DNA from 3 places in the Rossellomorea sp. NRS-1567 genome. Region 1 is predicted to be linked to each of the others. Evidence: riboswitches for the same ligand, from Rfam matches in the RefSeq annotation. Region 1 holds a riboswitch; each other region holds the start of a gene.
The links. A riboswitch is a leader RNA that binds a small molecule or an ion and turns the genes downstream of it on or off. The one in region 1 is predicted to bind S-adenosylmethionine.
Positions count from the first base shown of each region.

Region 1 (4,340 bases):
TAGCAACCGAGAGCTATACTTCTCACCATTACGGTGCCTTCTATACGGAACCACGCGTAGCAAGCTACATCGCAATCGGGAAAGAAGATGTACCGGAAGAACATTGGTGGAGAATGTTCCGCACCATGCCTGAAAGCTGGGATTGGCAGGCTCAAATTCCAGAAGGATATACAGAAACTTATGATGGTGTAGATGTCTTCGAAGGACATTACAGTTACAAGGGCACTAAATATGTACCAAGCTGGGGAGGAAGCATGTTTGAAGCATTGATGCCACAGCTTGTACTAAAGGAAAAAGAACTTGGGAAGAACGCACTTGGCTTGAACAATAAGCGTCATGTAGACATCCAGATTCAATATGCTAAAGAGCAAGGATATTCAGCCTGGGGCATGTCACCAGCAGCCACACCAGATAATTATTCAGAATTTGCCGCTACACCTCTGGGTATGGACGGCTATAAGTCAGACGGTACTGTTACTCCACATGCCACTTTCCTGGCACTGGAATATGCACCAATGGAAGCGTTCAATAACATCCAGGCGTTGAAACGTTTCGATATGTACGGGAAATACGGGTTCCTTGATTCAGTCAATGTAGAGACAGGAGAAGTGACTCAAGCCTACCTCGCTTTAGATCAAGGTATGACAATGGTCTCAATCGTCAACTATTTAAAAGATGGAGTCATCAGAGATTACTTCCATCAAGATCAAATCGGGAAATCTCCAGAGGACCTACTGATAAAAGAGACGTTTTCTATTAAATAATAGAAGCGATAATGATGTAAGAGCCCAAGTGGTTGTATCACTTGGGCTTTTGCATTTAAGTGTCATTGCCTATCTCCACCTCTTCGCCAAGGCTTCTATATGACCAGGATCCGTCCGGCAGCAACCACCAATGATACGGGCACCTGCCTCGTACCAAATTCCTGATTGTTCATCAAACGCCGAACACGCTTCCTCCCCATGCCACGTTTTAGTCTCAGCATTGTAAGTCTCACCTGAGTTCGGGTACACGATGATTGGTTTGTCAGTGTTTCTGCTTAATACGCTTATCGCCTCCTTGGCCGCAATAATCGGTGCACAATTCACACCAATCGCAGCGATTTGTTCATCGTTATTGAACACACGCGTGCACTCTTCAATCCCCGTTCCATCACTTATCGTCTCTCCATCCTTTAAAGAAAAAGACAGCCAGGCACAGGTATCCGGAAATTCTTTCAAAAGTGACGCGAGTACTCTTGCTTCCTGCAAGGACGGGATGGTCTCAAACGCCAACAAATCAGCACCCGCCTCCACTAGTGCCTGGATTCGGGGAAAATGGAAATCTGCTAAATGTTGATCGCTTACTCCATAGTTCCCAACGTATTCAGAGCCGTCAGCAAGGTATGCCCCGTATGGTCCTACAGAACCTGCAACGATTGGTTTCGGCCGATTCGAATTTCCCTTATCTTCCTTCCAAAATTCATCCCGAGCCTGTTTGGCAAGAGTAACCGTTTTTTTGATTAATTCCAGCGTTTCTGGTTTCTCTATTCCGCGCTTTCGAAAACCATCCACCGTTGCCTGGTAGCTGGCTGTAATCGCACAATCGGCTCCTGCACGGAAATAATCAGCATGAACTTTCTCAATCGCTTCCGGTTTTTCAAGGAGTACACGGGCAGACCAAAGGGGATCGTTTAAATCACAGCCATGGGTTTCCAGCTCTGTGGCTAACGCTCCATCTAAAATAAGTGGGGAATGTTTTTGTAAAATAGCATCAATGGGATTCAGCTTCAGTTGATTCGACATAACCTGTTCCTCTTTTCTTTACGTATTGTGTTAGATGATAGCTTCCATAGCAAAGGGCGATAAACGGGATTCCGCAATAAAGGGCTATCCTCTGAGTGGGATCAAAGGCAATGCCGATACAGGAAGCGAGACAAAGCAGAAATGCCGCAATGGGAACGAGTGGATAGAGCGGCGTCCGATAAGCCAGGTCTTTCACATCGTTTCCTTCCCTTATGTACTGTCTTCGAAATAGAAACTGGGCAGCACTAATGCTCATCCACACGATCACCACCGCAAGACCTGAGACCGAAACCAATACGATGTAGACCGTCCCCGGTGCAATGATGCTTGAAAGCAAGGCTAGCCCCCCTCCAAGCATGCTGCATACAATCGCATTGAGAGGGACTCCCTTTTCAGTCAATTTGGCGAAAATCGGTGAGATCGTTTGCTTATCTGAAAGCGACCATAGCATTCTGGAAGAAGCATACAGACCTGAGTTTGCCGCTGATAAAATGGCCGTTATGATCACAAAATTCATAATATCGGCGGCATACGGGATTCCAATCCGACCAAGTACCGCTACGAAAGGACTTTCCAATACACCGGCTGACTGGCTCGGTATTAGAGCAGATAATACGACAATCGTCCCTACATAAAAGATGATCAATCTCACAAGCGTGGTACGGATGGCTTTAGGAATCGATTTTGATGGATTCTCTGTTTCTCCCGCCGCAACCCCGATCAATTCTGTACCTGAAAAGGCAAAATTCACGGCAAGCATGGTCATCAAGATGGCAAATGCCCCGTTCGGAAACAATCCAAAACTTGTGATATTCGTGAAAAGCGGAGCGGGCTCTGAATGACTGAGGGGGATGAAACCGACGATCGCCCCTGTCCCAATCACAATAAACGCAACAATCGCAATCACTTTTACTAAAGAAAACCAAAATTCAGATTCAGCAAAAAACCGCACTGACAACGCATTAAGGACAAAAATCAACGCAGCAAAGACCGCGCTCCAAATCCATACACTAATCGAAGGAAACCAGCGCTGCATCATCAAGCCAGCCGCCGTAAACTCCGACCCCAATGCCACTGTCCATGTCAGCCAATATAACCAGCCCACCGTATAACCGGTCCCAGGACCAATGAATTTTGTAGCATAACTATGAAAGGATCCCGTCTCCGGCATATGGACAGAAAGCTCGCCTAAACAAAGCATCACAAGATACACCACCAGCGCCCCAATCAAATAAGCAAGGATCGTCCCAAACGGTCCAGCCTGATGGATCGTGTACCCCGAACTCAAGAAAAGCCCGGTTCCGATCACCCCTCCAAGAGACAGCATCACCAAATGCCGCGTCTTCATCTTCCTTTTAAAACTCTGTCCTGCCTTTTCCATACAAACACCCTTCCTTCTAAATGTATTGAAGAATGGGTGAACAAACAAAAAACGCACCCTAAACGAGTGCGTCACCGACAAATAAAAGATTGCTCCTATCTATCAGGGTTTGAATCACCCGCTGGAATTAGCACAGTATCTTCACAGACCTGTTGCTGAGGCTTCAAAGGGCCAGTCCCTCCACCTCTCTGGATAAGAAAATATTTAGATTTTTTAAAACTTTATCAATATATTGGAATAATGTCAAGACCATGAAATAGATTAGTAGCCCAGCCTATCCGAATGTTACATTAAGGATTAAAAAGGGAATAACTATACTAAAAAAGGAGAAACCGCCATGCCAGAAGGTCCGGAAATCAGAAGAGCGGCTGATGGAGTCGAGCGCGCTCTTAAGAATAAAACCGTACAAGATGTATACTTTGCCTTCCCTCATTTGGAAGATTACGAAGACCTATTAAAAGGATCGATCGTGAAGAGAGTGGACACGAAAGGAAAAGCCATGCTCATCCGCTTTGACAACGGATACACCATTTACTCTCACAATCAACTTTACGGAAAATGGTATATCAGAAACACATATAACTACCCGAAAACCAACCGACAGCTCAGGTTGGCTCTACATAATGAGAAAAAGTCGGCACTTCTCTATAGTGCATCGGATATCGAGGTTCTTCGTGACGAAGAAGTGCCCGGGCACCCATTCGTCTCAAAAGTAGGACCGGATCTTTTAAGCGAAGAGGTATCAGTAGATGAGCTGATGGAACGGATGAAGGACAAACGATTCCGAAACCGCAAATGGTCGATTCTATTGCTGGATCAAGGTTTCGTAGCCGGAATCGGAAATTATTTGCGATCTGAAATCATGTTTGTTGCTGGCATTCATCCTTCCCTAAGGCCAGTCGATTGTACAGAAAATCAATTAAACAAAGCAGCTCATGCTGTCATGGGTTTAGTAAAGCAGTCGTATGAGACTGGTGGGATCACCAATGATCCCGACCTTGCGCAGAAGCTGAAAAGTCAAGGAGTGAAGCGCTCCCGTTATCGTCACTGGGTCTTTAACCGGGAAGGTGCGTCTTGCTTCATCTGTGGAAGTGAAATCGAGAAGACGGTGGCAGCTTCAAGAAGGCTGTACTATTGTCCGGTTTGTCAGGGAATCGAAGGATAACGCAATATTT
Region 1 covers NZ_JBITPL010000019.1:202,801-207,140, forward strand. The annotation lists gene ACIFOD_RS16035 (glucoamylase family protein) at 1-764, shown strand, start outside; gene mmuM (homocysteine S-methyltransferase) at 834-1,784, opposite strand; gene mmuP (S-methylmethionine permease) at 1,753-3,165, opposite strand; SAM riboswitch class I at 3,258-3,364, opposite strand; gene nei (endonuclease VIII) at 3,503-4,330, shown strand.

Region 2 (4,340 bases), on a different contig from region 1:
GAATAGCACATATGTGTATGGACCTGGGTTTGGTTCTGTACAGAAGAAGTGGCCAATTTGAAAGCATAAACGGCAGCCTTAAGATATTCCTCCCAATTTTCACTCTTTAAAGGCAGTCCTTCCCTAAGTGCCGGCTCATCGACTTGTATCATGCGAATCCCATTGGCTTCTAGTTCCTCTATCTCCTTTTGAAGAGACAGTGCGATTTGATTAGCCACTTCATACCGGGATACATCATTCCGAACAAATGACCAATTCAGAATCGTGATAGGACCCGTTAACATCCCTTTAACCGGTTTATCGGTTAATGATTGAGCATATACGGTTTCTTTGACGGTCATAGGTTCTTTAAAATTCACATCCCCATATATGAGTGGTGGTTTCACACATCTGGAACCGTATGATTGTACCCACCCATACTTCGTAAATTGAAAACCTTCTAATTTTTCACCAAAAAATTCAACCATATCCGTCCGTTCGAATTCACCATGTACCAGCACATCAAGGCCTATTTGTTCCTGAATTTCAATCCACCGTTTTATTTCTGCATGAATATATTGCTGATACTCCCCTTCAGAAAGTTCTCCCTTTCTCCATTTCAACCTTTGCCTTCTTACTTCCTGTGTTTGAGGAAAACTGCCGATTGTAGTGGTAGGTAGAACAGGTAATGAAAAGTACTTGGCCTGTTCCAGTTTACGAACGTGAAAAGGATCCTTTCTCCCGACATTATGGGGATGCAATCCTTTAACCTCTTCCTGCACCTCCCTATTATTACGCAGCGGTGATTCGTTTAAATTCTTAATCGCCTTTTCACTTTGAGCGATATCATCCTCTATTGTCTCGGCTCCCTTACGAATCCCCTTTGTTAAAATAGTGATTTCATGTAATTTCTCATCAGCAAATGATAGAGCGTCAATGAGAGGTGTACCAAGTGCTTCTTCATTCTGCAAGGTTACAGGTACATGTAGTAAACTGCATGATGGTTGTATGATCAAGCGATCACTCGGCACATACCCTGCAATGAACGATAGAAGCGAATGGGTATCGGCAAGATTACTTCTCCAAATATTCCTGCCATCAAGAATGCCGGCAGCCAGGAATTTCCCCTTAGGAAAGCCAAATCTTTTCAGCGCCGCCAAATTCTCACCACGATCATGCACAAAATCTATCCCTATACCATCTACCGGGAGTGCTAACACCCGCTGGTACCTTTCCAAACTATCATAATAGGTTTGAAGGATGATCTTTAAGCCCGGGCAGGATTCTTTAAGGGTTTGATAGACCTCTTTGAATTGATCCATCTCTTCATCCCCGATAGAGGTGCACAATATCGGTTCATCCATTTGTACCCACTCTACACCCTCTTCCTTTAATTCACGCAATACTTCTGCATAAAGAGGGACAAATCGATCAACAAGGGTTATATAATCCCCGGTTTCATATCCTTTAGACAACTTCACAAAAGTGAGTGGACCTAAGATAACCGGCTTCCCTTTTATCCCTGCTTTTTCTTTTGCCTCTCTATAAAAATGCAGAGGACGATTTTCTACCAACCGGGGTTCGATCCCATCAAGTTCAGGCACGAGATAGTGATAGTTGGTGTTAAACCATTTTGTCATTTCCAGTGCCACCGCGTCCTTCGCGCCTCTGGCCATTTCGAAATACGTTTCAAGAGAAACCTTACCCCCACTATAATGAAACCTCTCGGGAACCAAACCGAACATGACGGCTGTATCAAGCACATGATCATATAAGCTGAAATCTCCAACCGGAACCAGATCAATCCCCTGGTCCAATTGCTTCTTCAAATGGTTGACTCGTATTTCCTCCATTTTTTCTAAGAAGGTATCCTTTTCAATCTTCCCTGCCCAAAATTGTTCCAGCGTCTTTTTCCATTCACGCTTTTCACCGATCCTTGGATATCCTAAATTCGAACTGATCACATTACTCATTCAATCCTCACTCCTTATCTTGATATGATTGTCATCAACAAAAAAATCTCCCTTTCAAATGAAAGAGAGATTCATACGTATCACTAACTGGAGTTGAGACAAACTAGTATTCTCAACACGTATTCCTCACCCCTCTCTATATCCACGTAGAGCATAAGCGCATACAACAGGCAGGTCTCCTGACTTAGGTTCACAGCTTCTTATCCCTTCCCATTTCAATAGAAATAGTGGTTGAATGATAAGTCGCTCCCCATCACAGTGGCGGGACCGTGCCGGATTTTCACCGGTCTTCCCTTTTAGCTGAGCATGACTCAGCACCTATTGCATTTGACTATTTAATTTTTCTTTCATAAAAACGAAAAACCCTCTCTGACTACTATAGAGAGGGTTTCATGTTTATTAGAATCCTCTCTTATTTTCCAAAGCCATTTGCTTTGCAGGAATTAGCACCTTTTCAACACATAGGTTGAATGGTTGCCGGGTTTCACAGGGCCAGTCCCTCCACCTCTCTCAATAAGAGTTACACATATATATTCATTTAATATTCCGAAATTTGTAATAATCGTAGCACGGTACATATAAGCTGTCAAAAGAAATTTAATCAATAACTTACACGTTTCTAATAATAGGTACTTTCTACATAATGACATTTGATACAAGATCTTGTTACATCCGTTTCATAGAAGACATGCCTGCAGTTTTCCTGAATGCTCTTCACTTCTTTTTCGAGTTGGATGACTCTCTGATTGAGCTTTACGATATCATTCTTCAATTTGAGTACATGACAAAGAGGTTCATCGATAGATGTTTGATCCATTTTCCACAAACTCCTTCGATTTTTCTTTCAATCCTTTTTCTATTTCCTTATGAGCATCATCAATGCTATTCTCCTTCATTCCCCTTATATCATGTGATATTCTCATTGAACAAAATTTCGGTCCACACATTGAACAAAAATGGGCCGTTTTTGCCCCTTCTGCAGGAAGTGTTTCATCATGATACTCCCTTGCACGTTCCGGGTCCAGGGATAAATTAAATTGGTCATTCCATCTAAATTCAAATCGAGCCTTAGAAACGGCATTATCCCTTACTTGTGCCCCTGGATGCCCTTTCGCCAAATCCGCTGCATGTGCTGCGATTTTATAAGCAATGACACCCTCTCGCACATCATCTTTATTCGGTAATCCCAGATGCTCTTTCGGTGTTACATAGCACAGCATAGCTGTTCCAAACCAACCGATCATGGCAGCCCCTATGGCGGAAGTAATGTGATCATACCCCGGTGCAATATCTGTCGTTAATGGCCCCAGGGTATAAAAAGGAGCTTCATGACATATTTCCATTTGCTTATCCACATTCTCTTTAATCATATGCATCGGTACATGACCAGGGCCTTCAATCATCACCTGTACATCATGCTTCCAAGCAATTTTGGTTAGCTCGCCTAATGTTTCAAGCTCGGCAAACTGTGCTTCATCATTCGCATCAGCGATTGATCCGGGCCTTAAACCATCTCCTAAGGAAACGGAGATATCATAGGCTTTTAAAATCTTACATATATCTTCAAAATGTGAATAAAGAAAGTTCTCTTTATGATGGGCAAGACACCATTGTGCCATGATTGAACCTCCACGGGAAACAATGCCTGTTGTACGCTCAGCCGTCAGCTGAATATACCGCAATAATACACCTGCATGAATGGTGAAATAGTCAACTCCCTGCTCCGCCTGTTCGATCAATGTATCCCTGTACACATCCCAAGTAAGATTCTCAGCAATTCCGTTTACTTTTTCAAGTGCTTGATAGATCGGGACCGTACCGACAGGGACAGGGGAGTTTCGAATGACCCACTCCCTTGTTGTATGAATGTTTTTACCTGTTGATAAGTCCATTATGGTATCGGCACCCCAACGAGTTGCCCACGTCATTTTCTCCACTTCTTCTTCAACGGAAGATGATACGGCAGAGTTTCCGATATTCGCGTTTATTTTCACATGAAAGTGACGACCGATGATCATCGGTTCACATTCAGGATGATTGATATTAGCAGGAATGATGGCCCTGCCCTTTGCTACTTCTTCTCTTACAAATGACGGATCAACATTTTCCCGGATAGCGATGAACTCCATTTCCGGTGTAATGATTCCTTTTTTCGCATAATGCATTTGAGTCACATTACGACCCATTTTCGCCCGCATTGGGGTACGTTTGATAGTAGGGAACGACTCTACGTTTGCACGAGGATCGTCTGATTTATAGCCGTTATCTTCCGGTTCGATGTCACGTCCGGGGTAAGCCGTGACATCCTGACGTTCTTGGATCCACTCTGTGCGAACGGAAGGTAATCCTTTATTAATATCGACTTGGTAATGCTCATCTGTATAAGGT
Region 2 covers NZ_JBITPL010000011.1:37,505-41,844, reverse strand. The annotation lists gene metE (5-methyltetrahydropteroyltriglutamate--homocysteine S-methyltransferase) at 1-1,952, opposite strand, end outside; cobalamin riboswitch at 2,105-2,289, opposite strand; SAM riboswitch class I at 2,362-2,472, opposite strand; gene ACIFOD_RS07185 (hypothetical protein) at 2,572-2,769, opposite strand; gene thiC (phosphomethylpyrimidine synthase ThiC) at 2,747-4,340, opposite strand, start outside.
Region 2: another riboswitch for S-adenosylmethionine. It lies ahead of metE (5-methyltetrahydropteroyltriglutamate--homocysteine S-methyltransferase); the one in region 1 lies ahead of mmuP (S-methylmethionine permease).

Region 3 (4,340 bases), on a different contig from region 1:
TTAAACGTGAGTTTCCAGAAGCTGAACATTTGTATATTGATCGTATGTACAAGGAAGTGGCCGCAGCACCGGAGTATCACCTGGCGTCAGTGCTTATAGGAGCCAATATAGACGTTCATAAAGAATTTCTAGGAAAAAGGATGATTTAGTTTTGATTGAGGTAAGTAGTACCGAAACTTTAAAACAATTGATTGAAAAACATGCGTTCGAAGCTGTTTATCTTTATACACCGATGTGTGGTACCTGTCAGGTTGCAAGCAAGATGATTGACGTAGTGGAGAAGCTTCCACAATCCTTTCATTTTACCAAGTCCAACTTGAATTACTTGCCCCAATTTGCAGAAGAGCAATCCATCGAAAGTGTACCCTGCCTGCTTTTATTTAAGGATGGTGTCGAACAGGAAAGGATTTATGCCTTTCAATCCGTGCCATTTTTATATGAAACCCTAAACAAGACCGCGGATAGTTAGAGGGATAAGAGACCTTTAAGGAGAAGGTCTTTTTTATTTGTCTGATTTCACCTATTTCCTCATGAAATCCAATTTTAGAACGATTTTCTTTCTACAAACGAAGACATATTTCTCGGGAAATGTTGCGAAGGGCATCATATTTTGACTAGACATCATCCAAATTCTTACTGTTCGACAAATAAGGTGCACCGGTTCAAAACATGTCGAGAAAGTATTGAAGGGGAAAATACCTAAAAGTGGAATTGTTATTATATAGAAGTTTCACTGGGAGGGTAATCATGCGAATATATTTAGAGGGATTAGTAGATCAGTGTCATTCAAGATATCACTTACGACTCTTATTTCCAGACAACCCATTTATTCTTCATTTTGATTGTGGAAGTGACGTGTACGGCATTATTATTTCGAGTAAGAGGTGCGCTTTATTAGACGATTTAAGTGGTGACGCTCATTTCGTCATTGAAGGGGTGGAGGAAACACTGGTTTCTCTACTTTCGGGGGAAGAACGGTTGTCTCAACTGATTGAGGAAGGATTACTGGCTATAAGGGGAGGGTATCGTCCACTCTTATTTGTGGAGTCGGTCCTTTGGCTAACGAGATCCAGAGAAAAAGAGCCGATTGAAGTTTAACCAGCGAGGAGAAAAAATAATTGACACACACTATATCCGGTGATAGAATCTCTCTTGTAGCAAATTTTCAGAGTCTTTAACTATTCCAAATAATTAAATAATATACTTAACTCTTATTAAGAGAGGTGGAGGGACGTGCCCTATGAAGCCCGGCAACCGTCAATGAAAATTGAAATGGTGCCAATTCACTCAAAGCATTTGCTTTGAAAGATGAGAGAAAGGATAGTCCTATATGATTATGCCTTTCTGCTTATCGCAGGAAGGCATTTTTTATTGCTTCAGAAAAAGGAGCAGGAAACATCAGATAAGTACAACTATAATTCTGATTAAACAGGTCGTTTTACTCCGAAAGAAGGTGGAATACAACATGATTACCATTTCAGATGTGAAGAAAATCTATCAATCCAAATCAGGTCCGATTTCAGCCGTTGATGGCGTCAATATCGAGATTGCCCAAGGAGAAATTTTTGGAGTGATTGGCTATAGTGGGGCAGGTAAGAGTACGCTGATCCGCATGCTTAATGGTCTTGAAGTTCCTACAGATGGAATAGTGGACGTGAACGGACAAATCGTTTCCCAAGTAAAGGGTAAAAAGCTTCGGGAAGCAAGACAGTCAATAGGGATGATTTTTCAACACTTTAATCTCCTCTGGTCTCGTACTGTATTAGAAAATATCCAGTTTCCGTTAGAAATTGCTGGAGTATCAAAGAAAGAGAGAGTCCAAAGAGCCAATGAATTATTGAAGCTTGTAGGATTGGAAGGCAGAGGAGATGCCTATCCGTCTCAACTGAGCGGCGGACAGAAACAACGGGTGGGGATTGCCAGATCGCTTGCGAACAATCCTGATGTCCTTCTATGTGATGAAGCTACTTCCGCTCTAGATCCACAAACAACCGATTCTATCCTTGATCTATTGGTGGATATTAATAAACGCTTAGGGCTGACGATAGTCCTGATCACTCATGAAATGCACGTGATTCAAAAGATCTGTCATCGTGTCGCAGTCATGGAACAGGGAAAAGTCGTGGAACTCGGGGATGTATTGGAAGTGTTCCGAAATCCACAAGAGCAAGTGACCAAGCGTTTCGTAAGAGAAGTCTCGCAAGTAAAGGAAACGGATCAAACCATTGATCACCTATTGACGCAATATCCTAATGGAAAAGTACTGAAATTTACTTTTGTAGGTGAATCAACTGAGCAGCCGCTCATCACTGCGCTGATAAGAAAGTTTGACTTAGATGTAAACATCCTGCAAGGACAAATCTCCCAAACCCAAAAAGGTGCCTATGGAACGTTATTTGTTCACCTTGACGGGGAGGAACAAACCATTAATGGTGCATTGGCATTTGCTCAAACGCAACTGGTTCAAGTGGAGGTGTTGAGAGGATGATTGAAAACTTATTTCCAAATGTAGATTGGGAGAAGATGTGGGAAGCAACCCTCGAAACCCTGTATATGACCGGGATGTCTGTATTGATTACCTTTGTACTCGGAATGATCCTTGGGATTTTGCTCTTCCTTACTTCTAAGGAAAATCTATGGGATAACAAACTGACATATACGATTACAAGTGCAGTTGTAAATGTGTTCAGATCAATTCCATTCATTATTTTGATCGTGTTGTTAATTCCGTTCACCAAGTTTTTATTGGACACAATCCGTGGAGCGAATGCAGCTCTGCCGGCACTGATCATCGGGGCTGCTCCGTTTTATGCCCGCATGGTAGAAATTGCTTTAAGAGAAGTGAACAAAGGCGTCATCGAAGCCGCGAAAGCGATGGGGGCGAAGACGAGCACAATTATATGGAAAGTACTGATACCAGAATCCATGCCGGCTTTGATTTCAGGGATTACGGTGACAGCCATCGCCCTTGTTGGATACACGGCAATGGCCGGGGTCATCGGAGCAGGTGGACTTGGTAACTTAGCTTATTTAGATGGCTTCCAACGAAGCAGGGAAGACGTGACGATCGCCGCAACCATTATGATTTTACTCATTGTGTTTGCGATTCAGATACTGGGTGATTTCTTTACAAATAAATTAGATAAACGATAAAAGGAGAGAAATGAAATGAAAAAATGGGTAGCAGGAGTTATAGCAGCAACTAGTATTTTTGGCTTGGCAGCATGTGGGAGTGATTCAGGTTCCGGAAATGACGAAAAGGAATTGGTAGTAGGAGCTTCTAATATTCCACACGCTGAAATCCTTGAACAAGTGAAGCCTGTCTTAGAAGAAAAAGGGATCGACTTGCAAATTGAGACGTATCAAGACTATATCCTCCCTAATAAAGATTTGGATAATGGGGATATTGACGCAAACTATTTCCAAACCACTCCTTATATGGACTTGCAAATGAAGGAAAATGAATATGATTTTGTCAATGCAGGGGGAATTCATATTGAGCCGATCGGTGTTTATTCGAAAAAACACAAATCTCTCGAGGAGCTTCCTGAAGGCGCTACGATCTTAATGAGTAACTCTGTATCGGATCATGGACGTATCCTTACATTATTAGAGAAAAAAGGACTCATCACCTTAAAGGATGGGGTGGAAAATACGCAAGCCCAACTTGAAGACATCAAGGAAAACCCTAGAAACCTTCAATTTGATTATGAGTACGAAGCAGCTCTTCTTCCACAAATGTATGAAAACGAAGAAGGGGACGCGGTTGTCATCAACTCTAACTATGCCATTGATGCAGGGTTGAAACCCCTTGAAGATTCAATTGCCATTGAAGATAGTAACTCTCCTTATGTGAATGTGATTGCAGTGAACAAAGGTGATGAAAACAAAGAGGAAGTTAAAGCGCTAGTGGAAGCACTGCGTTCGAAAGAAATCCAGGACTTCATCAATGAAGAATGGGATGGAGCCGTTGTGCCGGTAAGTGAATAAAGTGAGCAAACCTGATTCTGTCACTGTACAGAATCGGGTTTTTTTCATTGTAAGGTCTTCTCCAAATTTTTAACATAATCATTTCCTTATTGGTTCATACTATTTTCGATGAATCTATTTAAGAAATGGAGCTGAATGAAATGCAGATGGAACCAAGAAATACAACAGAAGCTGCCCTTCATGATTATAAAATGGGACTTGGAATCTTTACGGAAAAAATGCCTGAGCTGGCCGAGCAGTACAATGCGTTCACTGAGCACTGCTTTCGAGAAGGAGTTCTTACTAAAAAAGAAAAGCAGTTGATTGCGTTAGGTATCAGCCTATATTCCCAGGATGAATATTGCATAATC
Region 3 covers NZ_JBITPL010000014.1:297,412-301,751, forward strand. The annotation lists gene ACIFOD_RS09385 (toprim domain-containing protein) at 1-149, shown strand, start outside; gene ACIFOD_RS09390 (thioredoxin family protein) at 155-469, shown strand; gene ACIFOD_RS09395 (hypothetical protein) at 748-1,098, shown strand; SAM riboswitch class I at 1,209-1,315, shown strand; gene ACIFOD_RS09400 (methionine ABC transporter ATP-binding protein) at 1,466-2,488, shown strand; gene ACIFOD_RS09405 (methionine ABC transporter permease) at 2,485-3,153, shown strand; gene ACIFOD_RS09410 (MetQ/NlpA family ABC transporter substrate-binding protein) at 3,169-3,990, shown strand; gene ACIFOD_RS09415 (carboxymuconolactone decarboxylase family protein) at 4,131-4,340, shown strand, end outside.
Region 3: another riboswitch for S-adenosylmethionine. It lies ahead of ACIFOD_RS09400 (methionine ABC transporter ATP-binding protein); the one in region 1 lies ahead of mmuP (S-methylmethionine permease).